Regions from separate parts of the Lysinibacillus sp. F12 genome, predicted to be linked through region 2. Evidence: riboswitches for the same ligand, from Rfam matches in the RefSeq annotation. Region 2 holds a riboswitch; each other region holds the start of a gene.
What was found. Region 2 has a riboswitch for S-adenosylmethionine ahead of AC3CH7_RS14050 (YezD family protein). Riboswitches for the same ligand answer to the same signal wherever they lie in the genome.
Positions count from the first base shown of each region.

Region 1 (10,228 bases), on a different contig from region 2:
GTTTAAATCCACATCCATTAGCTCGGGATATGACAGAGTTCCACGAGGTCTTGTCTGAAGAAGCTATTCCAGAATTAGATGCTGATCATATTATACTCTTCCCTTCAAATGGCACTTGGGAAACTGAAGAAAATCAAGAGGCGATTAAATGGTTAGATAGTACGCTTTGGAAAACAGTTCCTGCTGTAAAAAATGGACAAGTTTATATTGCTGATCGAACTTATTGGCAGTCTGGTGCCATTACTGCAAACCTACTAAAATATGATGATCTTGAGAAATGGTTCGTGAAATAATTTACAATAGAAAGCTCTTTAGGGGGCTTTCTTTGTGTTGTTTTCCAAATTTAAACTTTACTTAGGAGTGCGTGGACAATGGGTAATTTAATACAAATCTATCATTTACAAACTATTTCATATACTATTCTTTCAGCAGGTATGCAGTCATATAGCAATACATACTATTCTCTTTTCATCCTTATTAGTGGTAACGGAACACTTAAGACAAACCATGAAACTATCCACCTTATGAAAGGAAAATGTGTGATTATTCCACCTAATAGCCCTGTCGAAATTCACATTGCCGATGAGACACTCTGCTTTTACCAATTGACATTTAATACGATCTATCTTAGTGAAGCTCATTCTCCTACTAGTCTCTTTACAAGTGTTAGAGAACTACGTCTTCTTCCCTTCTCTCAATGCAATAGACTATTAGAAGCTATTTATCGGTGTCGTCAAACAAAAGATGAGCACACTGTTTTTGAGCAGCATGTTCGTTTCCAAGAATTGATATTATTTATTTTTGAGCAAAACCGAACGAAGCCTCTACAACAAAGTGATCGTCAATCTGTAGAGCAATCTATCCAATATTTGCACAACCACTTTGGAAAGGATTGGACTGTCGAACAGCTAGCAGAACTGGCAGGTGTACCAAAATGGAGTTACTCACGCATTTTTAAAGATATTACGGGACAAATACCTCTGTATTATTTAAATAGTATACGTATTGAAAAAGCCAAACAGTTATTAATGACAACGAATGATCGTTTATTTGAAATAAGTCAGTCTATTGGCTTTAATAATGAATACTATTTCAATCGTCGTTTTAAAGAGCATGTAGGTATTTCCCCAGGGCAATTCCGACGAAGTCAGAGCAATAATGTACGCGTATTCGCACCATTCTTAGAGGACTTCTTTGTAGCTTTAGGTATTACGCCCATTGCGCAATTCAGTCATTCCAAGTGGGGAAAACAAGACTATTTAGGTCTACAGGATGTGCCTGATATCGATGTACAGTATGGAAAAATGGAACACCTCTTTCACTATAAACCAACATTAATTATGTTAGATGCTGGTATAGAGCGTTGGGAAACCTGTCTTCATTTAAATAAGTTGGCCCCAATCTGTCACCTAAACAACCCTGGAGAGGACTGGCAATCGACTCTATTTAAAATTGCAGATTTAACAGGGAAAACCGCTATGATGCAAGATATTATTACGGAATATGAGGACAAGGTACAGAGGGCTCGAAAAATTCTAGGTAGATCCGTTTACGGACAAAGTGTGGCATTTCTTCGCATTTCAGCCATTGGCATTACACTGTATGCTGGCCCTGATTGCGGTTATACAGGGCCAATTCTATACCGTGACTTAGGCTTAACGCCTGATCCATTGGTGTGGAAAATACCGCTTAATCAGCGTAAAGCTCATCTGACTTCAAATCAGCTGCAACAACTAGACGCTGATCATTTGTTTATCACCTTCGACAAGCAACACTCCATTTATGAGAATGAAGAGCGTACTATTTTAACATCCTCTATGTGGAAAAACCTAAGGGCTGTTAAAAGAAACTGTGTCTATGAGGTGGATTTTTTAACGTGGATGAATTATGGAATCCTGTCACATAGCAAAAAAATAGATGATGTATTAAACGTTCTTGGCTAAAGAACAAAAGGGAAGCGCTCCATCGCTTCCTTTTTTAGTTTGTGTGGCATACCATTCAGCATAGTATATTAACACTTCAGTACAGGAATGGCGTTATTCAAACACCTAAAAAGATCATGATACATAAGATAAGATATCAGCTTCTGGCTAGGAGGAATTGATTTGTATTATAATCCTTATCCTTATTTTATTCACCCCTACCATTACCCGATACCATCGACAGACCATCAACTTGCAGCTAGAACCTTTTCACAACATTTAGCAATGCCGACTAGTAATAGTCCCTTTCCCCCTGTTGATACACAAAAATTAATATCTTCAGCTACGCGGATAAAGACGATTATGCAGCAGGCACAATTACTTACAGATAAAATTGATAGTTCTCAACAATTTGCACATGACTTAAAGAATGCTGCACAGCTTTCAAATAAAACAGAGGTCGAAAAATTAATTACATCCACAGGCATTACTACAAAATTTGAAACCAACTATACACCAGATAATTTTAGAATACAGCTTATGGATAGTGCCTGCTGTCGAGTAACGTTAATTTTGAATTGGTAAGTAAATTAATTTTAACCCTGTAATCCTATCAAAGTTGTAAACTATAAAAATATATGTTAAAGTATTTATACTATTATTTCTGAAAATTCTTATATCCTATTTCTTATCTAGAGAGACGGAGGGATCGGCCCGATGAAGTCTCAGCAACCAGCTCAAGCAGTATGGTGCTAATTCCTATTGGCAAAATTTAAGCCTGAAAGATGAGAAGACGCACTACCTATGTTTGATTCCGGGAGTCCTCTTCGATTGAGGACTCTTTTTTATTGACTACTACTTTTAGAAAGCAGGGAATTTAATGTCTAACGAACTTTTACAAGCATTGCACTTACTAAAATCAAAACAGTGGGTCGATTTGACACATACCTTCGGCCCAGACTCACCTCATTTTTTCATGTTTGAAGATGCTAAATTTGAAACATTATTCTCGCATGATGATGGATTTTTTGCACAGCAGTTTTCTTTTCCTGGACAATATGGAACACATATTGACCCACCCATTCACTTTGTAAGAGATACTCGATTTCTAGATGAATTAGCACTAAAGGAGCTTGTTCTTCCGCTTATCGTCATTGATAAATCACAGGAGGCTGCTAGTAATCATGACTTTACACTCAGTGTACAAGATATTCTAGAATTCGAGACACACTATGGACAGATTGAAGAAGGTACATTTGTGGCACTGCGAACAGATTGGAGTAAGCGTTGGCCAGATAAAGAGGCATTTAGTAATAAAGATGTCAATGGAGATAATCATCTTCCAGGTTGGGGCTTGGAGGCCTTACAATTTCTATTCAAGGAACGTAAAGTAAGTGCAATAGGTCATGAAACTTTTGATACTGATTCTGCCACTGATTTTCGTCAAAGTGGCCAATTGGTTGGTGAATATTTTGTCCTCAATCAAGACACTTATCAAATTGAGCTCATGACTAATTTAGACAAGCTACCTCCTAAAGGTGCTATTATTTTTAATATAGTACCCAAGCCTGAAAAAGCATCTGGATTCCCTGTACGTTCATTTGCCATATTGCCATAACAAAAAGTCGGTAGGAATCCTACTGACTTTTACTTTTGTACGTTTCTTTTTTTAAATAAATAATAAATAATTAACATGACTAGGACAAACAGCAAGATGACGTACATACTGTAATGAGATAAATAGTAACCGACGAATCGCCATTTCTCTCCTAGCACTTTTCCTAAGGTTATAAATGTAAAAGTCCATATAAATGCCCCTGTATAAGCAAAGAAAGCGAATTTCCTATATGGATAATTATTGATAGCGGCGATATAGGCTGTTAGATGGCGTACACCAGGAATAAAATAGCCAGCAATTAATAAAAAAGGCCCCACTTTCATAAACATTTTTTTAGTAAATTCAATTTTTTGCTCAGTTATATGAATCTTTGGCCCATATTTCTGCAAGAGCGGTAAGCCAAATCGACGGCCGATATAGTAGCTTAAAGTAATCCCCCCCATTGCGCCAATCAGAGCACTTACTAAAGCTGGGATATGTCCAAGGCTTTCTCGATAAACACTATAGCCTACATAAGTTAAAAATACTTCATCGGGAAGTGGCAACCCAACAATGCCTCCAATTAGGATCACGATGATGCCAAAATACCCGTAATGTTCAATTAGAGATTGCACATGCTGCGCCATTTTTCATCCCACCTAATACATTGTTCTATATACTCATAACTGTATACCAAAAGAGTCTCTCAAGCCTCCACTTTACTTCCTTTCCATATCGTTAAATAATGTGCAGCTTTCGTAAAGCAAAATCTATGCCGCCTTCAATGGATTTCTTTGTAACAAAATCTGCAACATTTTTTAGAGCTTGGCTCCCATTCCCCATAGCTACCCCAAGGCCAACCAGCTCTAGCATATCTATATCATTCTCTCCATCTCCAAAAGCTATGGCATCCTTAGCATTAATCTCAAAATAATCCAGTACAGCCTTTACGGCTATCGACTTGGACACATCTTGCTGTAAAACATTCACAATATAAGGATGCCATCGTTGCCGTAATATATTCGAAAATTGACGAGCTAATCTTTTTTCAGCCTGTTCATCAGCATAAAGGCACATAAGAAAAACCTCTTCATCCATAATGCTTTCTTTTCTAACTGGAAAATCACATAAAGACAATGTCTCTTGCATCGCGCTTAAGGCTAATGGATTTTGTATATCATTCATCGTAAGTTGTTCTGTAAAAAATGTTAAGGAATGCTGATGTTGCTGTGCAAAAGCTTGAACATTTTGAACAATGCCCTTCTCAATCGGAATTTTATGTATCACAACATCCTTGTGTTTCACATATGCCCCATTCGCCGTAATAAAGGTTTCAATCCCTAAATTTTTCAGCTCTTCACACATGGACAACGGTCTTCCTGTCGCAGCCACAAGATAGATTCCCTTTTCCTGTAATAGTCGAATAGCCTGCCTCGTACTTTCCTCCACAGCACCATTCTCATAATTGATTAGTGTACCATCCACATCAAAAAATACTATTTTATACGTCATCTGCTCCACCCTCTCATAGTAAACTTTTGAACTATACAATTCGAACCGTCCATTAAATAAATTGTACATAATTCGACAAACTTTTCGGTAACTATATAACTTACTTTAACTACACCGATAAATACTATTACAAGCACATTTCTAATGATATTTAACTAAAAAAACGAGTATTATTTTTAATTTTATAATTCCAAAGGAGTATACCAAAGAACACAGAATTGTTAAAATGGAAGATAATGAATTAAATACATTGAACGATTATTGATTATGTATAAATAGAACAAAAGAAATAATATTATTGAGCATGCAAAGGAGTTGATTCTTATGGCATTTAACATCTACTACTATGAAAGTAGCGTAGATTGTAAATTTTGCAAAAAGCATTTTACAACGTATAAAGTACGCCCAAATCGATATAAAATTATCGAGGAACAAACAGATTTCATGCCCGTCTATGATGGTCTTAACCCTTTGCTGTATGAAGTTGCCGTGTGCCCACATTGTGGCTTTGCCTTCCATAAATCCATGACACGTACATACGGACCTTTCATGCAGCTTATAGATGAACTATACATTAAAGAGCTACAGAAACCTATGAGTATCTGTCAAGAGCGTACAATCGATGATGCCATTATAAGCTTTAAGCTTGCTTACTTAGTATCTCGCGCATCAATGGAAGAATCGCTTTTGATGGCTAATTTCGCCTTAAAAATTGCCTGGTTATATCGTATAAAAAACGATGAAGAATCAGAAAAACGCTACCTTTTTGCCGCTAGAGATTTTTACAGTAAATCATTTGCTTCTAATCAGGAAGGTGGAGAGCGAATTCAATTTTTACATGCCGAGCTAAGCCTCCGACTTGGTGATATGACAGAAGCTAAAAAAGGATTTTCAAGGTTAATTGCTGATAGGAACGTCTCGCCAAAATATCGAAAGCTAGCACGTAATCGTTGGGAAAATTATAAATATGATGAACAACCTATAACAGTTAATGAAAGCATTCATTGATGTATCGAGGAGATGACTAGTTATGTTGCTATTTCAAAAAAAGATAGATGTGAGAGAAGAGGATATCTTTTCAGAGCTACATCACTTTTTATTAAGAAAAAATAATCGTTATTTAACAAACGAAGAGGTCGTGACTTTGACAGGTGTATCATCTGAGCTACTGTACAAATGGGTCAAAGCCGGAAAATTAAAAAATTCCATTTTCCCAAATTTAGGAGCACCTTGTGAAAGATGTGGACAAATTACTCAAGCGAAAATTTGCGTGAGCTGCTCCTCCTCTATTATTGGCACCCTAAATCAAGAGGAAAAGGATCGGGCATGGTTTAACCAAATTCAACGTAACCATGTTAGAGCTAGTACGTATCATTATAAATAGCTATTGAGCATCCCCATTTGTATTTCTTGCCTTACAAATGGAGATGCTTTCTTTTTTATAATCAGTCCAAATTTAAACAAAATTTAAACAAACTTCTCCTATGCTTTAAACTTAGCCCCTTATACTTAGGAGATTAACATAAAGAAAAGGGCTGATTCTTAATGAAAAGTTATAGAAAATGGAAAGCTTTATTAAACACAGCACTGACAGGCTTAATCGTATTTAGTGGTATAGCAAGTGCTTCAGCGGCTACCCCTGCGTTAAAGGAGCAGGAAAAATACGGAGTGGTTCAACAGGCTAGAACTACTACTGAAACATTAGAGGATTGGAAAAAATGGATGAATGATCATGCTTACAGCTTGACTTCCATTGAGCCAGAGCCAGCTAGTTCGCAAAAAATCCCTTCTAATAAATTCGAGGATTTAGAGATGCTCAAGCCGATATTACACGATAAACGCATTGTTTTTTTAGGAGAAAGCTCTCATGGAGTGGCACAGTTTAATCTCGTTAAAACACGTTTAATACAATTTTTACATCAAGAAATGGGTTACAATGTTTTAGCCTTTGAAAGTGGTCTTGGCGATGTCATGAATGCCCAAGGAAAAATTGACAAACAAGCTGCTCAACAAACAATGAAGGATGCTATTTTTGGAGTATGGTGGACAAAAGAAACTTTACCTCTTTTTGAATATGCAAAAACAACTCAAGCTACAGAGAAGCCTCTTGTTCTAGCAGGCTTTGATATTCAACAGCAAGGGGCATTTACAAATGGGGATTGGTTGCAAACCCCACAATTGGCTAAGCAGTTTAGGGATGCGGAGAAGCAACTCGCGGAGTGGAGCTCTAGCAAAGATCTAAAAGGCTACCAGAAAGAAAAAACAGCTATTATCAACGTGTATAAACAAGTAAAATCTCAAGTTCAACAGAAAGAAAAAGAGCTTCAAAAGGTTTATCCGAATGAACTTCAAATAGTAAAATTGATGGAGCGCACTTTAGCAGACCGTATCCGTTTGGCAGACGAATATGTAGAGCTAACAATTCAGTCCAACATCGAGATGGAGCAAAATAATTATGATTCATTTTTAAAAACAATGGAGTGGCGTGATCAGGCAATGATGGAGAACTTACTTTGGCTAGCTGAGGAAGTTTATCCAACCGAAAAGTTTATCGTTTGGGCGCATAATGACCATATTCGTAAGGCACAATCAGATGTAATGGGCTCCCCATATCCAGTTAAATTAATGGGTGAACGTTTACCGGATATCTACAAAAAATACAGCTATGTATTAGGTCTATATATGACAAGCGGAGAGACTGCCAATAATATAGGCGAGACGATGGCCGTTTTACCACCTATAAAAGGATCCATAGAAGATATTGTATCGTCAGTCAACGAACCTTACACATTCATTGATTTACGTAATCGTCAAAATGAACGTGGTAACTCATGGATGTTTGAACCTCGCTTATCCTATAGCTGGGGAGTTATCCAAGAAAGTCTTGTTCCACGAGATCAATACGATGGTATTCTTTTAATTGATAAGGTGAATAAACCCACATATGTAAAATAACCTTTATAATATAGCAAACTAGTATCCTAGTTTGCTATTACTTTCTAAGTATCCATTGATATCGTTTCCCACTCTTCATTTTGATGACCGATCAACCAGAATAAGGCTCTACGTCTTTCCATAACAATACTTTCATTCATTCCAACAGGAGCCGGTCTTTCTTGTATACGACTATTTACGCACGCCCAGTGTAATCTGAATATCTTGTCGGCTTCATCCATTATTTCTTTCTGACTACGCATCATAATTTGAAGATAAAATTGCTCAAACGTTTCGCAGTTAGAAATAACTTGAATAGCGTACTCACAATCACATACTTCATCAGGGAAATCAAGCTCTTTAACAAATCCCAGTACCCAAATCAGTATCCAATAAGCTTCATATTGCCATGAAATATTAATGGCGTCTTGTGCATTTGGTTGTTGATCATATAAAAAGGCCCTTTCATTGTCCGTTAGATTTGCCTCCACTTCATATTTATGCAACATATTGATGAAGAAATCTCTTGATTCTTCAACATTTTCTCCTTGTGCCACATCACAAGCAAATTGAATAACAATTAGTAAAGCTACAGCTCTTCTAGCAATATCCTCTTTGGCTTTAAGCTGACAAGCTCCAATTGGCGGAAGTTGCGGGAGTGAATCTGTGTATGGAATACCGTTTTCTTTTAAATACGCTATCGTTTTATTCTTTCTTTGATGACCTTCTTCCGATGTCACCTCTTGTCCCCTCACCTTCAGTGTACAAGTATAAGGCCTAAAGTTAGATGGCCCTGATTGCCCATCAGGATAAACAATGACTGCACCTTCTTTGTCTAACAAGGTACCATTTGGTAAAAATCCAATTCCTCCAATGGTTAATAGCAGGCTCAAACATAACTGCATTTGTTCATCCTTTATTTCTTTTTCACATTCGATCGCAATTACTGTATTTAACACAGAAATTTGCGTTAAAACTAATTCTTTTAAATGGTTATCTTCAAATGGAATACTGTTGTAATAGCTCATCATTCCAGGGATATTATTGACAAAGTATTCTGAGTTTGTATCTTCAGACATCACCCTAACCATCAATTTATATTTGTTAAAAAATGCTTTGGATTTTATAAGATAGTTATCTTCATTTTTTTCAATAGCAAAACCTTTACTAAAAACATCGAAAATCTTACATTCGATTTCTTTTGTATTATTCATAGAAGCGAATATAGTGAAATTGTTCAATTATTTCTCCCCCTTACAATTATTAGATTTCACCAAAGTTCAATGCCCTCTAGAGCTTGGCTAAAAAATTGTTTATGTTTTCGTAGTACTTCATTGTCCTTCCAAAACATAAGCAATGACAGCCATTTCTCCATATCCACTGGAGTTGTCGGTTTAATTCCCTGCTGCAACATTTGGCATACGGCTCGTATTGCTATTTGACGCTCTACTTCCCTACCATTCAACCACTCAAATAAAGTTTCTGCACTCGGCTGTGATTCTACTAAAAGCGTATCCCACCCCTCTATCGGAAAAGAAACATAACGTTTCATCCATGCTATTGTTCTTGGGTTATGAAAATGACGTAGTCGATGTAAAGCTGTATAAGATTCAATTCTCCTTTTTTCAATATCTTGAAGAACAAGTGATAACCCCACTTCTTCTGGTAGACAGTAGGCGGTTAAATAATCTCTAATACTAGTAGGCAAATCATTTTGGTCTTCCCAAAGTGTCATCACCCATTGACTTGCCTCTGTTGCACAAACCTCTACTAGCACTTTGCACCATACTTCTTTATCTGATAAACGCCGTGATTGTTCAATTTGATTTTGAAGTGCGGCAAACGCTTCCCCAGTATTTAACCGTGTAAATGCTTCACGAACCCTAGTATCCTTCATACCATGCATCGACACATATAGGAGTAAAGTATCCAGTTGATACATAACGTTCTCCCACGTTGAAGTTAAAAATTGTTCAAACCACTTCAGCCAGATTTGAGAAGTGGTCAGACTTAAATCTAGTCCACCTTCACTACAAAACTGTAGATACTGTCCACAATCTGCCCCTATGCATCCTAAAGTTGTAGCTCTCTCTACATAATCTTTAAAATTCAAGGCAAGAAGGTCATACTCACCCCCCTCATGACTCCAATACCAAACGGAACCATCCTCAATCTTAATAAGAAGCGCATCACCATTGCCAGCCGTATGAAATTGTAGGTATAGTTGTTCTTTTGCATTATCACTGTCTCCACCAAAATCAGG
Region 1 covers NZ_JBYMLP010000005.1:179,097-189,324, forward strand. Annotated here, with positions in the region: gene AC3CH7_RS20155 (ABC transporter substrate-binding protein) at 1-293, shown strand, start outside; gene AC3CH7_RS20160 (AraC family transcriptional regulator) at 372-1,943, shown strand; gene AC3CH7_RS20165 (YuzC family spore coat inner layer protein) at 2,106-2,507, shown strand; SAM riboswitch class I at 2,608-2,714, shown strand; gene AC3CH7_RS20170 (cyclase family protein) at 2,803-3,540, shown strand; gene AC3CH7_RS20175 (DedA family protein) at 3,570-4,166, opposite strand; gene AC3CH7_RS20180 (Cof-type HAD-IIB family hydrolase) at 4,258-5,031, opposite strand; gene AC3CH7_RS20185 (DUF2225 domain-containing protein) at 5,356-6,039, shown strand; gene AC3CH7_RS20190 (hypothetical protein) at 6,062-6,415, shown strand; gene AC3CH7_RS20195 (erythromycin esterase family protein) at 6,577-7,986, shown strand; gene AC3CH7_RS20200 (DUF4272 domain-containing protein) at 8,031-9,206, opposite strand; gene AC3CH7_RS20205 (SMI1/KNR4 family protein) at 9,236-10,228, opposite strand, start outside.
Region 1: linked by a shared signal. The riboswitch ahead of AC3CH7_RS20170 (cyclase family protein) and the one ahead of AC3CH7_RS14050 (YezD family protein) in region 2 are both predicted to bind S-adenosylmethionine.

Region 2 (10,228 bases):
GATTGCATAATTTTCAAATGGTCGGTAATACCAATTGTACTTAATTTTTCTTTTAAGCTTTTTAAATAAGCATGAGCAATTGGCTTTACATATGAATTTAAAACAGTTGTATTGGTTCTTTCATATTCACGATATTCTTTAATGGTTTCGCTTGAAAGCGTAATATACACCTCAGGCCAAATGTTCAATATTTCTTCTTTTAATTGCTGCTCGTGAATGGGATTTTTATAGCCATGAATTAAGGAAATGGCAATTGCCTCTACACCTAACTCCTTAAATTGACGGACAATCTTACCAACTTCATCCCTATTAAGCGCTTTCATAATATTTCCTTTAAAATCAATGCGTTCATCAATTTCTTGTCGTAAATAACGCTCTACAAAAGGTGCTGGCTTTGTATATTTAAAATTATATAAGTCTGGTCGGTTACCACGTGCAATTTCTAATACATCACGGAAGCCTTTTGTTGTAATTAATCCAACTACGCCCCCTTTTCTCTCTGTTAATGTATTGATAATAACAGTAGAACCATGAATAAATGATTCAATGAGAGAATCCTCTGTTACATGTCGTCCTAATACGTTTAATATACCATCCTCAAAATGCCCTGGCGTCGTATGCCCCTTGTCAAAATGAAGATTTCCTTTCTCATCTGTATAAACTAGGTCGGTAAAAGTACCGCCAATATCTGTTGCGATTTTCAAGACTCCATCCCTCCGCGTTCCTATAATCGGTACAGTGTTCCGAATTAGAATTAAGTAAATTATATTTAAAATAAAAAGAAAATTCAATGTATTTTTTAAATAAAAATTCATTTGACAATTGCACAGCGTTGTAAAATTCCGCTTTTCCTTTCCAATATTAGATAATTATAAATAAAAATTACCAAACACATTTATATAAGGAAGCTTCTCGAGTTTGTAATGGCATGAAAAGAAATCCTAGTTTTTAAACTAGAAACTTAAATTTTCTAAAAAAGTGATGATGAATGTTTAGACAATTTTCAACTATAAGGGGAGATGCCTATTTTAGTGGCACTGGTGGGAGAAATAGTAGTGAAATAAAAAATGTTTAGGCTCCTATCAGCCAACCAATAAAAAAAGCTGCCCCTATTTTAAAGGGCAGCCTTTCAACATTTTATTAGAACAATCCTACCGCATGTCCGTCATTGTCGACATTCATGCGTAACGCAGCAGGAGCTTTTGGTAAGCCCGGCATTGTCATAATATCGCCTGTCAGGCAAACTAGGAAACCTGCACCTAGCTTCGGTATCACCTCACGAATTGTCACTGTAAAGCCTTCAGGACGTCCAAGTAAACTTGGTTGATCGGATAAAGAGTATTGCGTTTTCGCCATGCAAATCGGCAAAGAATCCCAGCCAAATTTTTCGATTTGAGCCATTTGTTTTTTAGCTTGGTCAGTGAATTGGACATCTTTCCCACCATATACCTTTTGTACAATAGTGCGTACTTTTTCTTCAATGGATTCTGTTACATCATATAATGGTGAGAAGTTGTTTTCTTCTTCCAACACAGCTAGTACTTGTTCAGCTAAGGCTACTCCACCTTTACCGCCCTCTTCCCAGACATTTGTTCGGGCAATACGTACATGGTTTTCTTGGCACCAGTTTAGAACTGCTTCCAGCTCTGCCTCTGTGTCTGTAATGAAACGATTTAATGCAATAATCGGTTCAACACCAAATGTACGTACCGTGTCGACGTGTTTAGCTAAATTTTCAATCCCTTGGAGCAGTGCTTCCACATTTTCACCGACAAGTGATGTTTTTGGAACACCACCGTGCATTTTTAATGCACGAATCGTTGCTACAATCACAACGGCACTTGGCTTAAAGCCTGCTTTACGTGCTTTAATATTCATGAACTTTTCAGCACCTAAATCAGAGCCGAAGCCCGCTTCCGTCACCACAATATCCGCTAGTTTACGAGCAGTTTGTGTCGCCATAATGGAGTTACAGCCGTGGGCAATATTTGCAAATGGACCACCGTGTATAATTGCTGGTGTCCCTTCCAATGTTTGTACTAAGTTTGGCTTAAAGGCATCCTTTAATAATAATGTTAAGGCACCCTCTACCTGTAAATCACGCACAAAGACAGGCTCACGCTCAAAGGTATAGCCAATCACGATGCTAGCGATGCGTTCGCGCAAATCCTCAATACTTGTTGCTAAACAGAACACTGCCATAATTTCCGAGGCAACCGTAATATCAAAGCCATCTTCACGCGGCATGCCCTGAACAGGTCCACCTAATCCCACAATCACTTTACGTAATGAGCGATCATTCAAATCCATCACACGTTTCCAAATAATACGTCGTGGATCAATGTTTAAGACATTCCCTTGGTGGATATGATTATCAATAAATGCAGATAAAGCATTGTTGGCTGTTGTTATCGCATGAAGATCACCAGTGAAGTGTAAGTTAATATCCTCCATTGGTACAACCTGTGCGTAGCCCCCACCAGTTGCGCCACCTTTTACGCCCATTACTGGACCAAGCGAAGGTTCACGTAACGCTACCATCACTTTCTTATTTAATTGATGAAGGGCATCAGCTAGTCCTACAGTCACAGTTGACTTTCCTTCACCTGCTGGGGTTGGACTAATAGCTGACACTAACACAACCTTTGCGTCCTCACCTTGAGCTGTAATTTTTAATGGGTCAATCTTTGCTTTGTAGCGGCCATACTGCTCAAGTGCATCCTCTGGAATACCTGCAGCATGGGCAATTTCCGTAATAGGTTTGATTACTGCTTGACTCGCGATTTCTAAATCTGTTAATGGTTGATTTTTCGTTGTCATTTGGCATCCTACTTTCTATGTTGTTCATTTCCATTATAGTCTTAATTGTGAAAAAAAAGAAAGCCAGATATGCTCGCATTCCGACAATCAATTGACATTTTTGTTCAATTCATGTATGTTCTAAGAGAAAATGCTATTTTTTCACATTTTCTCATTGATAGCACGATTTCTTTAACTTTATTTTACTTTCAAGCGCATTGGAGGCGAATGCTTATGCAACAGGGGATCGTAAAGTGGTTCAATAATGAAAAGGGCTATGGCTTTATTGAATGTGATGATGGAGAAGATGTATTTGTACATTTTACGGGCATCCAGGAGGAAGGCTTCCGTACACTTGAAGAAGGTCAAAAGGTTTCATTTGATGTTGTGGAAGGCAATCGCGGCCCGCAAGCATCAAATGTTGTAAAATTATAAGCTAGGAAACTGAAGGTGGATGAAATATTTAAAAATAGTTCAATCCGCTTTTTGACATGTTTACACATAAAAATCCACTTCAACGATTGAAGTGGATTTTTAATTTATCTATTAATCCAATAAAAAGCACCTGGACAAACTAATGTTTCCTTGGTTCTGTGTGGATCGTTCAATGTTACACCGATAGGCCCTTCTTTTAAATGCCCGAGCGTCATGCTAGATGCTGCCGCTTCCTCATAAAAATCCAAGCGCATATTCGGTAGCTGTAGAGACACAAACTGCTCATGCTGCACAAACTTGGGTAGCTGTAATACCTTCTGCCAAAGCTGCACCGTCTTCTCCACATCCCTGACATAAAACTGAATCGATTCCATGGTAATAGCTTGCGTTTCATCAATCGCGCCACTAGCTTTTAATTGAGCAAGACGTTTCTCATCTTCATCTGCCCATTCAATTAAGAATGGGAAATCCAATGCAAGGTCAGCCCTGCCAAAATGCAATAGCTTCCATTCGATTATCGTGCCATCTGGTCTTGTTCGACTACAAGCATCGGGACCATATACATCAAAGCCCAATGCACGCAATCGTTGACCCTCTTCTTCAATATTTTGGGTGCGCAAGGCAATTCGTGAAAATCCTTGGCGCTCATGATTACGTTTAAACGTATAATGTAGGGAATATGGGTACTGGGCCGCTTGCTCAAATAAATCACGATCATAAATAGCGATTTGTTCAATATAGCTTAAGCCAAAGTAGCTTAGCGTATTGTAAGTCCCCCACATCGTGTGTTGACCACCGTTCACTGTATGGACATTTCGTTTATTGAAGAAAACCTTTATATTTTCCGGAGATTCTACTTGATGTACCAGATGATCAAAATATAAAGTCATGGCAATTCCCCTTTCTTTCCCCCATTAGCTTTACCTAGATGTGTAATTGATTTAATATTTACTTAAGAAAAGGAGTTACTAGCTGGTATGAAAAAAAGTGCAATTTCCCTACTAACTCCGTTAACTAATTTATTACTCACTATAAAGAGGTGATTTGAATGACAGATCATGTAGCTGCTTTTAAATTGGCATTAGGTAACTATCCTACAGGTGTAACGGTTGTTACAGCATGTCATGAAACGAATCCAATTGGCTTAACCGTCAATTCTTTTGCATCTGTTTCCATTGACCCACTACTTATTTTATGGTCACTGGATAAAAAATCTCAGCTCCATCCTTATTTTATGGGTGCTGGAAAATTCGCTGTTAATATTTTAGCGAGTGATCAAGAGCATTTATGTACATTATTTGCAAGTAAAGTCCCAGATCGCTTTGCTCAGGCAAAATGGTCTACTTCATCATTTGGGCTACCGATTTTACATGATACAGCAGCTATTTTACAATGTAAATCATTTCAACAGATAGATGCTGGCGATCATACTATTTTTATTGGGCAAGTACTAGATATTACAAATTCTCAAAAGGAACCGCTTCTCTACCATCGCCGTCATATCGGTCAGATTCCAAAAAGCTTTTATAGCTAATTCTCATAAAAAAAGGGCCACTTGTAAGCAACGGAAACCATGCTTATTGGTGGCCTTTTCACATCGTTCATCTGAAATGATCTTTATTTCTTTTGTGGAAATCTCTGCTTTTCAAGCCTATTAATTTGAACAATTACACCATCCTGAATCGTAATATGCACTTCACCAAATTCAAGATTTTGAATGGCCTTTGCAATAGCCTCTAATTTCTTATCTTCTACCTTTGTCGACTGAGCCATACGATACACCCCTTCTTTCTGATTCTTGTTGTACAAAAGAGGCCAATGCATCAAGCTAATTGATAGCCCCTCCTATCTCTCAGATACATCTGTTGGATTTGGCACCTATTTTTTCGGTTGCCGAGGCTTCATTGGGCCAGGTCCCTCCACCTCTCTCGATAAGAGTACTGCGTTTCTTGAAAATAATTCTATAATTCTGTTATACGATTGTCAATATAAAATATTAGAAAACCTAGCTGAATACTTTGTAATGTGTATTTTAGATTAGAAAACTGCCTATACCTAAAGTATTTTATGCCTAATCAGTAAGAAATAGATGGCTATCTACTAATTTATTTCGAACTCCATTTCCTCATCAAGGATTCAAGTGGACCGCGATGATGTTTAGCTCTCCACCAAACAGAAGTAAACACACATCCTAAAAAGTAACAGCAGGCATACAGCATGGAAAAAGCAAGCGTTTGATTCTCCAGCTTTTGGCAAACAATTAGTATCCCAATCCCTATAAAAACATGGCCAACATAATGGGTTAAAGACATTTGCCCGGTTAAGATGAAAGCTTCAATGACTTTATTTTTACATGTCTCTACAAGATAGATGGAGCCTACAATGAGGACTATAGCCGAAGCCGAATTAGATAGGACATACATCATATTTGGTGGAATCGGTCCCGTATCAAATAAATACAATGCACTCTCTACATCTAATAAATGGATGGTTGTTGTTATCTTAATAAATAATGTTGAAAAAGTCTCAGTCATTATGACTAGCAATAAACCTGTCACTAGTAAGATTTTTCTTATAGTACGATTTGTTAAATCTAATGTGCCGATTAACATCCCCATCAGAAAGAAGCAAATCCAGGGGAATAGTGGGTGATAGCCATTAAACATCAAATTTCTTATAAATCCTGCTGGTGTCCAAAAATCAAGATACTCTAGTAAGACATATGTTGGATGCCAACCAGCAAGGTAATTAAATTGAATTTGAAGCCATTGTGAAAGGATGAGGATAGCACCTATGATGAAGATCATCATTTTCTTGGATTGCGCAATCAGACATGCGGCCACAAACATATACACGCCATAATAATGTAATATATCTCCTGTCCAGCCGATCACATATAATATTAGCCCAATCGTAAATAACAAAAACGACCTTTTCCATAAAGTAAGTCGATTCTGACGAAGAAGCAGTGGGTCCTTAGTCTCTCTAGCCTGACGAGTCATTAAAGCTATCCCTATTCCTGCTAACATGACAAATACAGCGGAAGCACGCCCCTCGAAAAGATTTTGTAAGGTAATCATCCATGCTGAACCATTCGTTGTAGAACCTGTTATGACTCCAAAATTTACAATGAACATCCCTAGCATGGCGAGAGCTCTTGCAAAATCAAGACCTTCAATGCGCCGATTGTTATTGATCATTTTTGTCCCCTTGGATAACGCTATGTACTGCCTCCTTCCAAATAGCTCTATAGTTCAATTGGTTGCCTGTTAACATGAAATTACCGATATTATCATAAACCAGGGCTAGCATCTGTGCCTTTGCTTCTATATGGGGAGTATCCTCTAGCACCCCTAGCTTCACGCCATATCGTAGGACTTCAACAAAGCTTGTTAAAAAGCTAGTTTCTAGCTCCACTAATTGTTTCTTATAGTTTTCATCGCGAGCTGCTAATAGTACATATTGATTAAATATTTTATTAAAATAAGGATCCTTCCCCTGCGCTTCAATAGACTTATAGCCTAGCTCGAGTAATTTCTCCTTGAAATTCGTATGAGAAAGCTCCTTATAATTCACAGCGATATCCTGTTGAATTTCTTTATACAGTGCATCAAATAAGTAAGAAATTAATTGATCCTTTGATTGAAAATAATAGTAAATGGCTGGTTTTGATATACCGACCTCTGCAGCAATCATTGCTAAACTTGTTTTTTCAAACCCTTTAGTTGCAAACATCACATAAGCCACATCTATGATTTTTTGAAAAGTTTGTTCTTTATTCCCCATTATAATCCTCCTTTTTTACCGACCGTTAAGTAAATAATAAATGATACTCCGCTTTTAAACAAGAAAAAACTGTGTAGAAATATTTCTCTACACAGTTCATATTTATTGATTTTGCAAATACAGCATTAAAGCTTCGGCTGTTTTTTGCTTGCCCATTACTTTAGTTGGCTGTCCATCAGCAGGTACAATCCAATGGGGCTCGTCCCCGCCATATAAAGACTGAGAGCTATTGGCTACCATTAATTGAGCATGGGCTGTTTCCATTCGCAGTCGTGCACGTGCTAACAAAAACTCCTCGTCATTGGTTGCTTCTAGCTTAAACCCTACTAACGTCACATTTGGTTGCCAGCCCTTGATTTGTCCTAAGACTTTCGGCGCCTTTTTAAAATGAATAATAGGTGGCTCATCGGAAGGCATTTTCCCTGCTTCCTCCATCAAGTTGCCCGATTGATCATACACTTTATCAATGACCCAATCGGAGCCAGCAGCAGCCATAATCACAATATCAACATGTTCTTGTTGGACAGCATGACGAACTTTTTCTCCTAAATCGTCAATGCCCTCAAATTTAATCAATTTCATTTGATCGTGATTCACTGGAAGCTGTGCAAAATAGCCATGCATATATACTACATTAGCACCAGCAGCGAGTGCCGCCTCCGCTAAATAACAGCCCATTGTCCCTTTTGATAAATTCGTGTGCCCTCGTACACGATCCCATTTTTCAAGTGTTCCCCCACTTGTAATGAGTACGGTTTTACCTTGTAATGTCCCCATCCACTCACCTATTTTCTAAAATATATACACCTACTATTTTACCGTAATGCACGGATAGGCTTCAATAGATTCCATCAGACTGCACTTTTTTGTTCCATCAGCCATGCACTTAAAATCTCCGCAAATTTCTTTGTTACAGGTGATGCATTATGCTTCATGGCAATTCCGATTGTACGGTAGGCACCTTGCTTTAGTGGAATTGCTTTTAATGTAGGCGGCAAATTTTGAATGACCAATTGTGGTAAAATACTGATTCCTAGTTGATGAGAAATCATAGAAACAATACCTACCTCCTCTGAAAGTTCAAAGCGAATATTTGGCTTCACATGATATTGTTCCAACAACACTTTGACATCATTGGTCCCTTTATAGGAAGTCATAATAAAAGGCATATCTTCCAAATCAACAATATCTATCTCTGACTTATTAAATAGTGGGCTTTTATCTGAAACGATACATAATAAGGGATCCTGCTGTAATTCTGTATATTGATATTGCTCAGATTTTTGACCATTTAAAAATCCTGCCTCAATTTCCCCACTAAGTAACCATTGTTCAATTTCGTAATAATCTCCCTCGCGTAATTCCACCTGTATTCCAGGAAACTGATTGTCCATAATCCTAATAATTTCTGGCATCCAATTAGAAGATATACTTGAAATAACGCCAATACGGACGTTTCCTCTTGTCACTCCATGAATATGAGCTGCCTCTTGTTGCAATAATTCCTGTGCGTCTAAAACCTGACGCATTGCCCTTAGCATTGTTTGCCCCTCACTCGTTAGGGTGACACCGGCTCTACTTCGATGTATTAAGGCAAACCCAAATTCTTTTTCTAAACTTGATACGGCATGACTGACAGCAGACTGAGTTAATCCTAGTGCATCTGCTGCTTTTGTAAAGCTTGCGACTTCTGCTACCTTTGTTAAAATCTCATATTTTACTAAGCTCATCGGCATTCCCTCTACATACATGAATTTTTTTAATCCTAATCATTATAAACATTCGTTTTACTAATCTCAATACAACATATATAGTAATTTTTAGTATACAAACTGTTTTAGTACACAGATGGTAGGTGAACATATTGAGTATCCAAGGAAAAGCAAATGTATTGATGGTTATTGTCACAATGTTTTGGGGACTATCTTATACCTTTATGGTCATGGGGCTTGAAACATTGGCTGTTTATAATGTGGTGGCTTTACGTTGTATCATCGCATTTATAGTAGCTGGGCTTATTTTTTATAAACGGATGATAAAAGTAGATGGTAAGACTTTAAAATATGCAGCTATCCAAGGATTTTTATTATTCATTGTGTTCGCATTAAGCTTATTTGGATTACAATCCACTTCCGTTTCAAATGCAGGCTTTATTTTAAGCCTAACTGTTGTACTAGTGCCGATTTTCAGTAGCTTCATTGATAAAAAATTACCTTCCAGAGCCGTGAGCTTTGCGATTATTTGTACCATGATAGGTATTACAGTGTTAACGGCGCAAGGCTCTTTCTCCTTCCATAAAGGAGATTTGTTAGTCGCAATCGCTGCGCTATGTTATTCTATTTATTTACTTTTAAACAGTTCATTTACACGGAATGTGGAGTCCATTTCGTACGGCATTTACCAATTAGGCTTTGCGGGTATTTATGCCCTGATCTTAACCTTATTATTTGAAACACCAGCTTTACCGAATAATACGACATCCTGGATGGCTATTTTAGGACTTGGCATCATTTGTAGTGCGTTTTGTTTCGTTGGCCAAACTGTTGCACAACAGTATACTTCTGCTACACATACAGGTCTTATTTTTTCCTTAGAACCTATATTTGCAGCAATGTTTGCGATGATGTTCATCGGTGAAGGATTGACAATGAAACTAGTTATTGGTGGTAGCTTTATTTTAATTGGTAATTTATTTGCCCAATTAGAGCATTTCCATGTATTACGCTTTATTAAAAAGGATGCTCCAGAAAAAGTCATTCATTAAAAAGCAGAGTGATCCACAATGATCACTCTTCTCAGACTGTAGACAAACTCAAAAAATTTGAGAGTTTGCCTACAGTCTTTTTTCTTTTACAATGAAATAAAGTAAAGCCGTTGATTTTCACTACGGGCGGACGCTTTCCGCGGGCGGGGTCGAGCTGCTTCCCTCGCTTCGCTCAGTCCAGGATTCTCGACTTTCCCGCTTTTCCCGCAGGAGTCGCCCCCCTTCGTTCCCATCAACTTCTACATAAAGTACTCCATCTACATAGGGTGTTGAAAAGTAAATTTTTGTAACTGATATTTACTTCTAACATGCTTGGACAATACTCAAACCAATAAAATTATTCTCCTTCATCGAGAACGTACGTTCTTTTTTCTTCTTTAATATTTTTCTTAGTAATTGTAAATAAGAGTTAATAAAAATAAAAAGCACATCACTAAAATTTGT
Region 2 covers NZ_JBYMLP010000003.1:47,015-57,242, reverse strand. Annotated here, with positions in the region: gene AC3CH7_RS14075 (hydantoinase/oxoprolinase family protein) at 1-704, opposite strand, end outside; gene AC3CH7_RS14070 (formate--tetrahydrofolate ligase) at 1,141-2,820, opposite strand; gene AC3CH7_RS14065 (cold-shock protein) at 3,034-3,234, shown strand; gene AC3CH7_RS14060 (VOC family protein) at 3,339-4,124, opposite strand; gene AC3CH7_RS14055 (flavin reductase family protein) at 4,283-4,768, shown strand; gene AC3CH7_RS14050 (YezD family protein) at 4,852-5,007, opposite strand; SAM riboswitch class I at 5,077-5,172, opposite strand; gene AC3CH7_RS14045 (DUF418 domain-containing protein) at 5,340-6,434, opposite strand; gene AC3CH7_RS14040 (TetR/AcrR family transcriptional regulator) at 6,424-7,020, opposite strand; gene AC3CH7_RS14035 (phosphopantothenoylcysteine decarboxylase domain-containing protein) at 7,123-7,797, opposite strand; gene AC3CH7_RS14030 (LysR family transcriptional regulator) at 7,872-8,750, opposite strand; gene AC3CH7_RS14025 (DMT family transporter) at 8,885-9,784, shown strand.

Region 3 (10,228 bases), on a different contig from region 2:
AAACATATTTATCAAAAGTATTAGGTAAGCTATCTAAAGCAGGTATTGTCAGTTCAGTATCTGGTGTTAAAGGAGGATATAGGCTTAGTAAGAGGCCTGAAGATATTTCTTTTTGGGATGTTGTAAAGGCTGTAGAGGGTGAAAGTCCCATATTTCAATGTAAGAACATTAAAGCGAATTTTGCAAACAAAACTGGAAATTGTGATTCCTGTCCGTCAGCTACATCTGATTGCACCATTAATATAGTAATGTTAGAAGCTGAAGAACAGATGCGGAACTATTTACGAGGGAAAACAATTGCATGGTTAGAAGAAGAGCTTAATCGCACCTTGCCTAGTGAACGCATAGCAATGGCAAAGGAATTCTTCCACAAGAAAAATAGGTAACTCCCAAAAGTACAAATACCGAAACAAAGCACAGCCTCTTAGTGACTGTGCTTTGTTTTATTATTCATTATCGATTAAATCTTACAAGACGTTCAATTGGAAGACGTGAAGAACCATAAGCAGGTGCCGCCGCTTCACCAATTGCTAATAATAAAATAGGTATTTCATTTGCAGGTAATTCCATGTATTCCGCAAATTTAGCTTTATCAAATCCGCCCATTGGAACTGTATCATAACCCATTTCTTTCGCCAATAGCATAATTTGCATGGACACTAAGCCAGCGTCAAAGTGGACGATATTTTCTAATGTTTTAGGCGAAGCTGAACTATACATTGTGAATGCGTCCTGTGCCAGTTTTTTGGCAATCTCTTCTGGCATATAACCTAACTCCACATTTTTTGCATAGATTTCCTCAGCATTTACATACATCTCAATATCGCCAATGACAGCAATAATAGAAGAGGCAGTTTCGATTTGCTCTTGATTGAATGAAAAGAAATTAATATTTTTTTGTATTTCCTTATCATCAATAACAATAAATCGCCATGGTTGCATATTGCTTGAAGAAGGAGCTGAAGTAGCGTCTTGTAGTAGCTGCATGATTGTTTCACGAGATATTTTAGTATTCGCATTGTATTTACGAACAGATTTACGTGCCTGCATAACTTGTTTTACTGTTGTAGTTGATAACATATGATTTCCCTCTTTTTCAAAAAATTTAAACTGCTTTAATTGTTACATTGATATTGCCCATTGTCGCTTTTGAATAAGGACATACAGTATGTGTTAGCTCTAATAATTGCTGTGCCTCTTCCAACTCTACCCCTTCAATATGACCTTCGATGTCCACAGCAAGTACATAATCAAAAGTAGCTTGCTCCATTAACTTAACGGTTACTTGAATCGTTGAGGCATGTTTAAGCTTTTTTTGGCGTTTAATTAAATCTAACGCACTATTAAAGCAGGCACTATAACCCGCAGCAAATAATTGTTCTGGATTTGTCACATTGTCTAATTTTGAACCTGGGGGTGCAATTTTTAAAGATAGTGATTGATCCTCTGCATAGGATGTACCACTACGCCCACCCTCATTAATCATAGTCGTTGAGTATAATTCTTTCATCATCAAAACTCCTTTTCTATATCCCATATTTTAAATTGTAAACAATTTAATTTTTACAAATTGAATTGTACACAATTTAATTGTGTTTGACAAGTAGGAATTTTATTTTTAATATAAATGTTAATAGAAGAACATCATAAAGAGGGGATTTTTATGCCTAATCATTTAGATAATCAACTATGCTTTCTTTTGTATGCCACATCAAAGGAAATCATTAGACACTATACATCATTATTAAAGCCATATGATTTAACATATACGGGTTATATTACCATTTTAGCTTTGGAGGAAAACGAACAAATAACAGTGAAAGAATTAGGACAGCGTTTATTTTTAGATTCAGGTACATTAACACCATTACTAAAAAAATTAGAAGCAAAGGGATACATTTGTCGTGAACGTTCCAAAGATGATGAACGACAAATGCAAATCTATTTAACAGAGGAAGGTAATAAGGTTCGTCGAAAGCTACCTGAGGTATCACGTCAGGTCATGAAGCAATCTAATATTTCAGAACAGCAATTTATTCAATTGAAAAATGTTCTACAAGACATCATACACAATGATTGGGCCTTGAAAGACAAAAATTAAGCAAAGATCGTATCACCTAAAAATTTTGATTCATGCTAGTGGTAATAATTTTATACAGTCAACAGATAGAACCGTCATTGGACATTCCTTTCTTCCAACGACGGTTCTTTTCAATGGGCAATTTGTTAAACACATTCACTTATCTCCCCTCCCTTGATCCCGCAGTTCGTATCCTAGGATTTGGTCCAAACAAACTCACCAGCATATGGATGCTCTGATGAAATACTAAATTTTATTGGGTTCATGGACAAAATCAAGTACTATAATGATAATAGGACGTTTTTTAAAGGAAGTTTTAAATGAAGAATAGATTTTCAATTGGAGAAATGGCAAAGCTACATAAAACCACCATAAAAACCCTTAGATATTATGATGAAATTGATTTATTAAAGCCTATGTACACAGATAAAAACAACGGTTATAGATACTATTCAACAGAACAATTTGAGCAATTAAATACTATACATTATTTAAAGGAATTAGGTTTTTCATTAAAGGAAATTAAAGGACATTTGGATCACCGAGATATCGACGACTTTTTGCATCTCTTAGAGGAACAGAAACGATTAACCGAGGAAAAAATCCAAGAACTAGAACGAATTAAACGAAGGTTCCAAGCTCGAATTAAGGATATTAAATTAGCACGAGAGATAAAGGCATTGGGAGTCCCTTTCATCATGGAAAAACAAGAGAGAAGAATCGTACGATTAATGGAAAAAATCAGTTCTGAACCACAATTGGAAGTTTCTCTGAGACAGTTAGAGAATTTGTCCAATATGAATTCTTCTATATTTATTGGAGGCGTTGGCCTAACCGTAAGTAGTTGCCATCTATTGGATAACCAGTTTCATGAATACAACTCTATATTTATTGTAGTCGAGGAAGAGGATCGGCAAAGTCCTTTATTGACCACGCTACCCGCAGGAAAATATGCCTGTATTTATTTTAATGGCAATCATAGTCATTCTCCTGTACATTATAAATCCTTACTGAATTTTATTAAAGATCACGGTTTCCAAGTAATCGGAGATTCTATTGAAAGAACAATAATTGACCATTACATTTCAGGAAGTAAAGAAGATTACTTGACAGAAATACAAATACCAATAAAATGTTGACCCTCCCCTTACAGGAGGGTTTATTTTTTTACGTAAGAACAATTTTTAAAGGAGAATGAAAAATGTTAGGAACGATATTTAATACAATGATGATTATAGTCGGAAGCATCGTTGGAAGTATTTTTAAAAACGGGATAAAGGATGAATACCATCAAATCCTCATGCAGGCCATGGGATTAGCAGCGATGGGAATAGGTATAAATGCACTAGTTCAACATTTACCTGCCAGTAAATATCCGGTACTCTTTATTGTCAGTCTAGCTATAGGCGGATTATTAGGTCAAAAACTTAATTTAGAATCAAAATTTAATACGTTAGTAAATAAATACTCTAAGGGGAATTTAGCTGACGGATTATCGACGGCGATTTTATTATTTTGTATTGGATCATTATCTATATTAGGTCCAATAGAGGCTGCATTAAAGAAAGATTATACCTATCTGCTTACGAACGGTATATTGGATGGAATTACTTCGATTGTTTTGGCCACTACATTCGGTATTGGGATAGCTATTTCAGGTATTGTATTATTTCTATGGCAAGGCTCCATTTACTTAATAGCTAGTTTAATGGAGAATTCCATCAATACTGACCTTCTAAATGAATTGACGATTATAGGAGGTATATTGATATTAGCGTCTGGTTTAAGTATTTTAGGTATAAAAAAATGTAATACCTTAAATCTTTTGCCATCATTAATAATCCCTATTATTGTGTTTTTGTTTATACATTAAAAAGCCATCAAAAAACCTTATGTCTAATTTGCTCAGGCACAAAACAATTGCGTGCTTGGGCTTTTCCGCTTTTCTTAAGAAATCTTCATAAATATTCTCTCTAATTATTAATAATTTCCATTTACACTATAAAAGTCGACATTACTAAGAATTCTCTCACCTGAGATGTAGCATTTGAAAAATATTATTTGATAAAGGAGTATCACACCTTGGGAATTGCAGAAATCATGAGCAATATTAAAATTTTGATGTTGCCAGTCATCCTAATTATTGGCTTTGAGTTTTTACTAATTGCACTTTATTACTTTTATTATCAAAGGCGACGAACAGATCGCCATAAACAAATCCCTGTAAAGAAGCTTCTTCTTGGCGCAATGTTTATCGGATATATTGTGTTTGTTTTAGAGCTAACAGTTATTGGTCGTGGCACTTCACATTACATGCAGATGAACCTACAACCATTCAGCGGTTATATAGACGCGTGGAAAAAATACTCTTTACGTGATCTCCAAAATTGTCTATTTAATATATTAATGTTTGTGCCATTAGGAATGTTCTTGCCTTTACTTATGGCTAAATGTAAAGAGTTTAAGTGGCTACTTCTAGTAGTTGTGGGGGCAACAGCCTCTATTGAAACATATCAAACACTTTCAGGAGCAGGGATTTTTGAGCTTGATGATTTAATCAATAACTCACTTGGGGGTATTATTGGCTATCAATTATACAAACTTGCAGTTTCTATTTCCAATCACAAAAAGGTCAAGGTGAAAAGTCTGATTGGAAACCTTGCTATCCCCCTATTGATGGGCTTAATTTTTATCGTTATGAGCATTGTCTACGCCCAACAAGAGTTTGGTCATTTAGCAATAAACGCTTATACAAAATCAAAAATGTCAGATGTTCATGTATCCACTTCATTGGAATTAAGCGCAGCATCAATTGTTGCTCCTGTCTTTAAGAAAAACGTTAAAAATGATGACGTAAAAGACCTGTTACAACAGAAATTAGGATTATTAGAGGTGAATACATCTAATAACCAGGACAATGACGAGACTTTATTGGAAGATAAAAATGAGGTCCCCTATACATTGATTACAAATGATTCCGAGGGCCAATGGTGGTTAACCGAAAATAATTATACCCCAGAGCAAACTTCAGCTGTAGGGCAAGAAGATAAGGCGAAATCATTGATGGATGAACTTTCTTTACTACCTCAAGATGCAGAATTTGCTGTACAGGAGAATGGTGAATTTGAATGGACATTACCAGACCGCACCGATGTACATAAAGATTACTGGACTGGGGATATTAGTCTTGGTCTTAAACCGGATGGTCACGTGTATTCATTAACCTACAGCCTTCATGAAAATCAATTTATACGAGAGGTAAACATACTATCTCCTACAGAGGTATATGAACGGATCAAGGAAGGCGATTTTCCTCAAATAAAGTATAATGCGCTCGTTCAGGAGGAAGACCTTATTATAAAAAACGGAGACCATATAGAGATTGATTCAATTGAGCTTTCGTATATGTATGATACAAAAGGTTTCTATCAGCCCATATACAATGTTGCAGGAAAGTTCAACGGCAACGATTGGTTTACTTTAATTCAGGCAAGAAAGTAATAGCTCATTCCGAATATTTGGGTCCAATTAACGGACAACCGGGCTTTCCATTGTAATGAGCTCCGTATTTGAATGAATTATCCCCTAAAAAATAGACAGCTTCCTAAGAGTGGAGCATGTTAGGTTTGGTAGTATATTACTCAAATATTAAAAATGACAAAAGTCATCGAGAGTGAACTTCTCGATGACTTTTGTCTACAGTCTGAAAGAAAAGTTTAGGCCTTCTTTTCTTTCGGGTACCCAATGAGAATAGCTATCATACCACAAATACCAATAAGAATAGGATAGAACGCGTATGGTAAGATACTCACTGGCGATATTTTGGCAACGCTTGCGGCTACTAGGAATTGAGCTCCGTATGGGAGAAGACCTTGAACCGTACAGGAGAAAATATCTAAAATACTTGCGGACTTTTTCGGCTCAATCTCATACTGATCAGCAATATTTTTGGCAAGCGGCCCAGCAATTAAAATAGCAATTGTATTATTGGCTGTAGATAAATTAGTTAGGCCCACAAGACCAGCTATACCTAATTCAGCGCCCTTCTGCGATTTAATCCTGCGTGTTACAAGGCGGAGCAAAAAGTCAATTCCTCCATTAAATTTAATAACCTCCACCATTCCAGCTATTAATATAGCTAGAAAGGCGATTTCAAACATACCTTCCATTCCTTCGCCAATTTTTTGTATAAGGCTCATTAGGTGATAGCTGCCATCTGCTAAGCCAACTGCACCGGCGAGGACAATCCCTAATGCAAGAACGAGGAAAACATTCATTCCCGATAACGCTAAAATAATCACTAAAACATAGGGAACAATTTTTACCCAATTATAGCTTAAATGCTCTACTTGAGCTGTTCCACCGGATGTCATAAACCCTAAAATAATGCTCGTAACCATAGCTGCCGGCAATACAATCCAAAAATTGACCTTAAATTTGTCCTTCATTTGCGCTCCTTGTGAACGAACGGCAGTAATAGTAGTATCTGAAATAAAAGATAAATTATCACCAAACATTGAACCGCCTATAACCGCTGCTATCACTAAAGCAATAGATAGCTCAGTCTGATCGCTTATCCCAACTCCTATGGGCGCCAGTGCAACAATTGTCCCCACTGACGTACCCATGGATAGAGAGATAAAACAGGCAATGATGAATAAACCTACAACAAGCAAGTTTTGCGGAATAATTGATAATGCAAAGTTAACAGTGGAATCTACGGCCCCCATCCCCTTGGCTACCTCTGAAAATGCCCCTGCTAATAGAAAAATAATAACCATCAGCATGACATTTAAATTTCCAGCACCTTGGCAAAAAATATCAACCTTCCGTGAAAACGATTCTTTTCGATTCATCGCTAGAGCCACAGCTCCCGAAATGCTAATAGCTACAATAACAGGGAAGGCATAAAAATCACCCGTCATAACCCCTGAACCAATAAATAAAATTATAAAAACAACAAATGGGATTAGCGCCCATGGATTCTCTCTCCTCATTGTTTACCTCCCAAAAATTAAAAATCAGCCCTATTTTTGTTTGTTCACCATAAAAAAGGCCTCATCTTGAAATAACAAGAAGAGGCCTTATAGTTAAAACGCTCCTCTTATCTATCAAGGACATTGCTTGCTGGATTTGGCACAGTAACTTAATAGTTCCGCTGCCGAGATTTCATCGGGCCAGTCCCTCCATCTCTCTTGATAAGAAGAAAAATATTATATTATATTTTTGACACAATATTAAAATACTAAAATAAAACATCCATAATTGCAACATGTTTTTAATTAGAAAAAATTTCTTGGCACTATCTTTAAGGTCCAGAATTCAACTTTTTAGATTAATATGAAGCTTTGTATAGACACATATACCGAAAATATAAATGCGCCAACTAGAAAACAACCATATAATTTTCTCTCTCTCCCAAACTCTTTAATTCCTAATGTTAACATAAATAAACCTAGGAAAAGGATCATTAAGAAATTTAGGCGGTATTCATATGTAATAAGTCCATAAACGGAAAGCGTGATGCCTATCGTTGATAAAATAATTTGTACTGTTTTTAACAAAACGATTCCTCCCTTTTTGCTTAAACAAATACTGTCAGTTATCTAACTTTTTTTGAATAAATAAATTCTATGATAGGTGATATGACCAATGTAAACCCAACGACTAAGAACAAAGGATAATTTTTCATGTCATTTAAATTGGAGACACCCTCTGAAGCAAAAAAAATTAGACAAGCTAAAATCATTAAAACATACTATCCAATTTTAGCATTGTGTGCTTCAATATGCTTATCCAGTTCATCTTTATCTTCTTTAATACCGCTATGGTTACCCGAAGAAGAATAAGGAAATAAAGCTAATTATAATAGAACCTCCATCAATTATTCCGAAACGAATCCATCTGTAGAGGGTAAAACTAACAATGTACAAACATATACAATGACTAAAAGACCGATTAATTTTTTCGATTGATGCATCCTTTGTCTAACCTCTATAGTGACAACTATTACCATTTAAAAATTGATTTATAATTTTAAAAAATCCAACAATACCCATTTAAATAATCATTTGTAAAATTCGGTTCGTTCAAAAAATCTATCCCTTTATGGCAAAACGGGCCATGGGAATTTCAGCTCTCGCCTCTTTTTCACAACTAATGACATTCGGTTAACAAAAAATAACTTGTTGGAAGTATGGCTACGTTTGTAAGATAAGGCTAGCTTGCCTCATAAATTAATGTTCTTGAAATCTCAGATAAAAACAAAAAACCAGATGCTCCTCATAGAAGAGCGCCTGGTTTTATTGTGAAAGTGAATCTTACTAATTTACTTAGTTTTGATTCGTATTAATACTACGCTAAGTTAAGGCGTTGAACAAGTTAAAATATTTTCCAATCTAATTTTTGGGGGAATTCTTGTTTTTTCGAGCATAGGATTTACTCATTGCTATGTAATTTTCTAAAGTTCATGATTTTCATAAAAGTAGAAAGCCAACAAAAAAGACTAGATGCCTACATAATTATGTAAGTTCTAGCCTTTTAAGTGAAAGTGAATCTTACTAATAATATTGCTTAGCTTTAGATTCAATTATGAATACGAAAAAACAGCTAAAAAGTTTCACTATTTGTCCTATTTTTTCGTATAAAATAGGATTGTCTGCACAAAAAGACCAGGAAATCACGGAATAAGTGAATCCTGGCCTTTTTGTGAAAAGTGAATGTTACTAGCTTGCTTTAGTTTTTGTATTCTACTAGTAAGGTAGACGGTTGACGTTGCGATAAGTTACATAAAATTTAAAAATATTTTAAGCTTTTACTTGAATAGCAAAATCCCGCTGCCCCACCTAGTAATAACGGAAAGTTATACCTCCCTTTTGACATTGTATAGCTGCCTTTTTCAGTGTCTTTGAATGGAGATGGTTGCTGTAAAAAGAGGTATGAAATTTCCCATTTGCAGTTGTAGCACATATATCATTCACCAGAAGTCTACGGTGCATTTCCACTTCCTCGGGATTGCTCCTTGCTGAGAATCTTTTCTTTTACATGAATCAACTTCATCCGACGACTTTGCAGAATGAAGTGGGTGCCAATTAAGACTCACAATTACGAGAAAAGTGACTCTTTTGAAACAAGGCTTTCAGTATAAAAAAACATTTTTTAGTCACTTAGGTGTCTCCTATTACTTAAAGAAAGAACAACTGGCTAGCTTAATAGACCATCTTTTTGCCCTAGTTCTAGTAGGCAGTTCACTTGTCTTGGACTATGGTGATGAATCGTTATTTAGGAAAAAGGTATCTCTAACAGAGTAGAGAATATGGTGAAGATGGCGGCAGCTGGTGGTGAACCAATGAACTCATGCTATGAGGAAATGAAGAAGACACTAGATCAATCAGGGCTACTCATCTATCTCTATCTGCAATTCAACAGCTTTATTTTCAACATCAAACTGATTATCTATCCGCTTTTGAAACAATCCATTATCTTCACATTGTTAAAAAGTAAAGTATAATCAAATCATTTTTAAAACAATTCTTAATTTTCTATCTATTTCCCAGGCAATTAACTATTTCGATATAATATTTATGTATATGATAGTAGTGTAAAGCTAATTAGCCTTACACCTCCTAGATTTGTTACTAGGGTCACTGTTATAAACAGTGACCCGCTTATGATTGGCAACCCCCTAAAGGATTTCCATCTAGATCATAGAAGGTGAAAAATTTTATTTGTCCTTCTCCTCCGATAGGATTTACTTCCACTTGTTGCTCTACTAGTGATTGGTAGGTATCTTCAATAGTTGAAGATAGGAAATTGAAGTATTTCCCTACCCCAAAATGATTATCTGGAAAATGTAATGGTTGATGATTCTCCGTTTTGACTAAACATACGACCGTAACAGATTGTTCCCCTATTTTCATGACCGCTGCGTCTTCTTCTATATTTAAAAGCTTAAACCCAAGCTTTTCCTCATACCATTTAACTGATAATTGAGGGTCCTTTATCGGGATAAAAATGGCCTCTACTCCATTTAATAATGATCGCATCCCTTTTTTCCTCCTATTTAAAATGATGTATATACTTTTTTCTATTAATAGACGCTTTTGTCCTCTAAAAAAATTTCCCCCGTACTCCTCTTCTTGTTTATTT
Region 3 covers NZ_JBYMLP010000002.1:406,819-417,046, forward strand. Annotated here, with positions in the region: gene AC3CH7_RS09110 (Rrf2 family transcriptional regulator) at 1-386, shown strand, start outside; gene AC3CH7_RS09115 (nitroreductase family protein) at 454-1,080, opposite strand; gene AC3CH7_RS09120 (Ohr family peroxiredoxin) at 1,106-1,510, opposite strand; gene AC3CH7_RS09125 (MarR family winged helix-turn-helix transcriptional regulator) at 1,664-2,101, shown strand; gene AC3CH7_RS09130 (MerR family transcriptional regulator) at 2,401-3,219, shown strand; gene AC3CH7_RS09135 (DUF554 domain-containing protein) at 3,282-3,953, shown strand; gene AC3CH7_RS09140 (VanZ family protein) at 4,163-5,581, shown strand; gene AC3CH7_RS09145 (Na+/H+ antiporter NhaC family protein) at 5,797-7,077, opposite strand; SAM riboswitch class I at 7,182-7,285, opposite strand; gene AC3CH7_RS09150 (DUF3953 domain-containing protein) at 7,411-7,644, opposite strand; partial or broken gene AC3CH7_RS09155 (class I SAM-dependent methyltransferase) at 9,202-9,583, shown strand; gene AC3CH7_RS09160 (VOC family protein) at 9,748-10,125, opposite strand.
Region 3: linked by a shared signal. The riboswitch ahead of AC3CH7_RS09145 (Na+/H+ antiporter NhaC family protein) and the one ahead of AC3CH7_RS14050 (YezD family protein) in region 2 are both predicted to bind S-adenosylmethionine.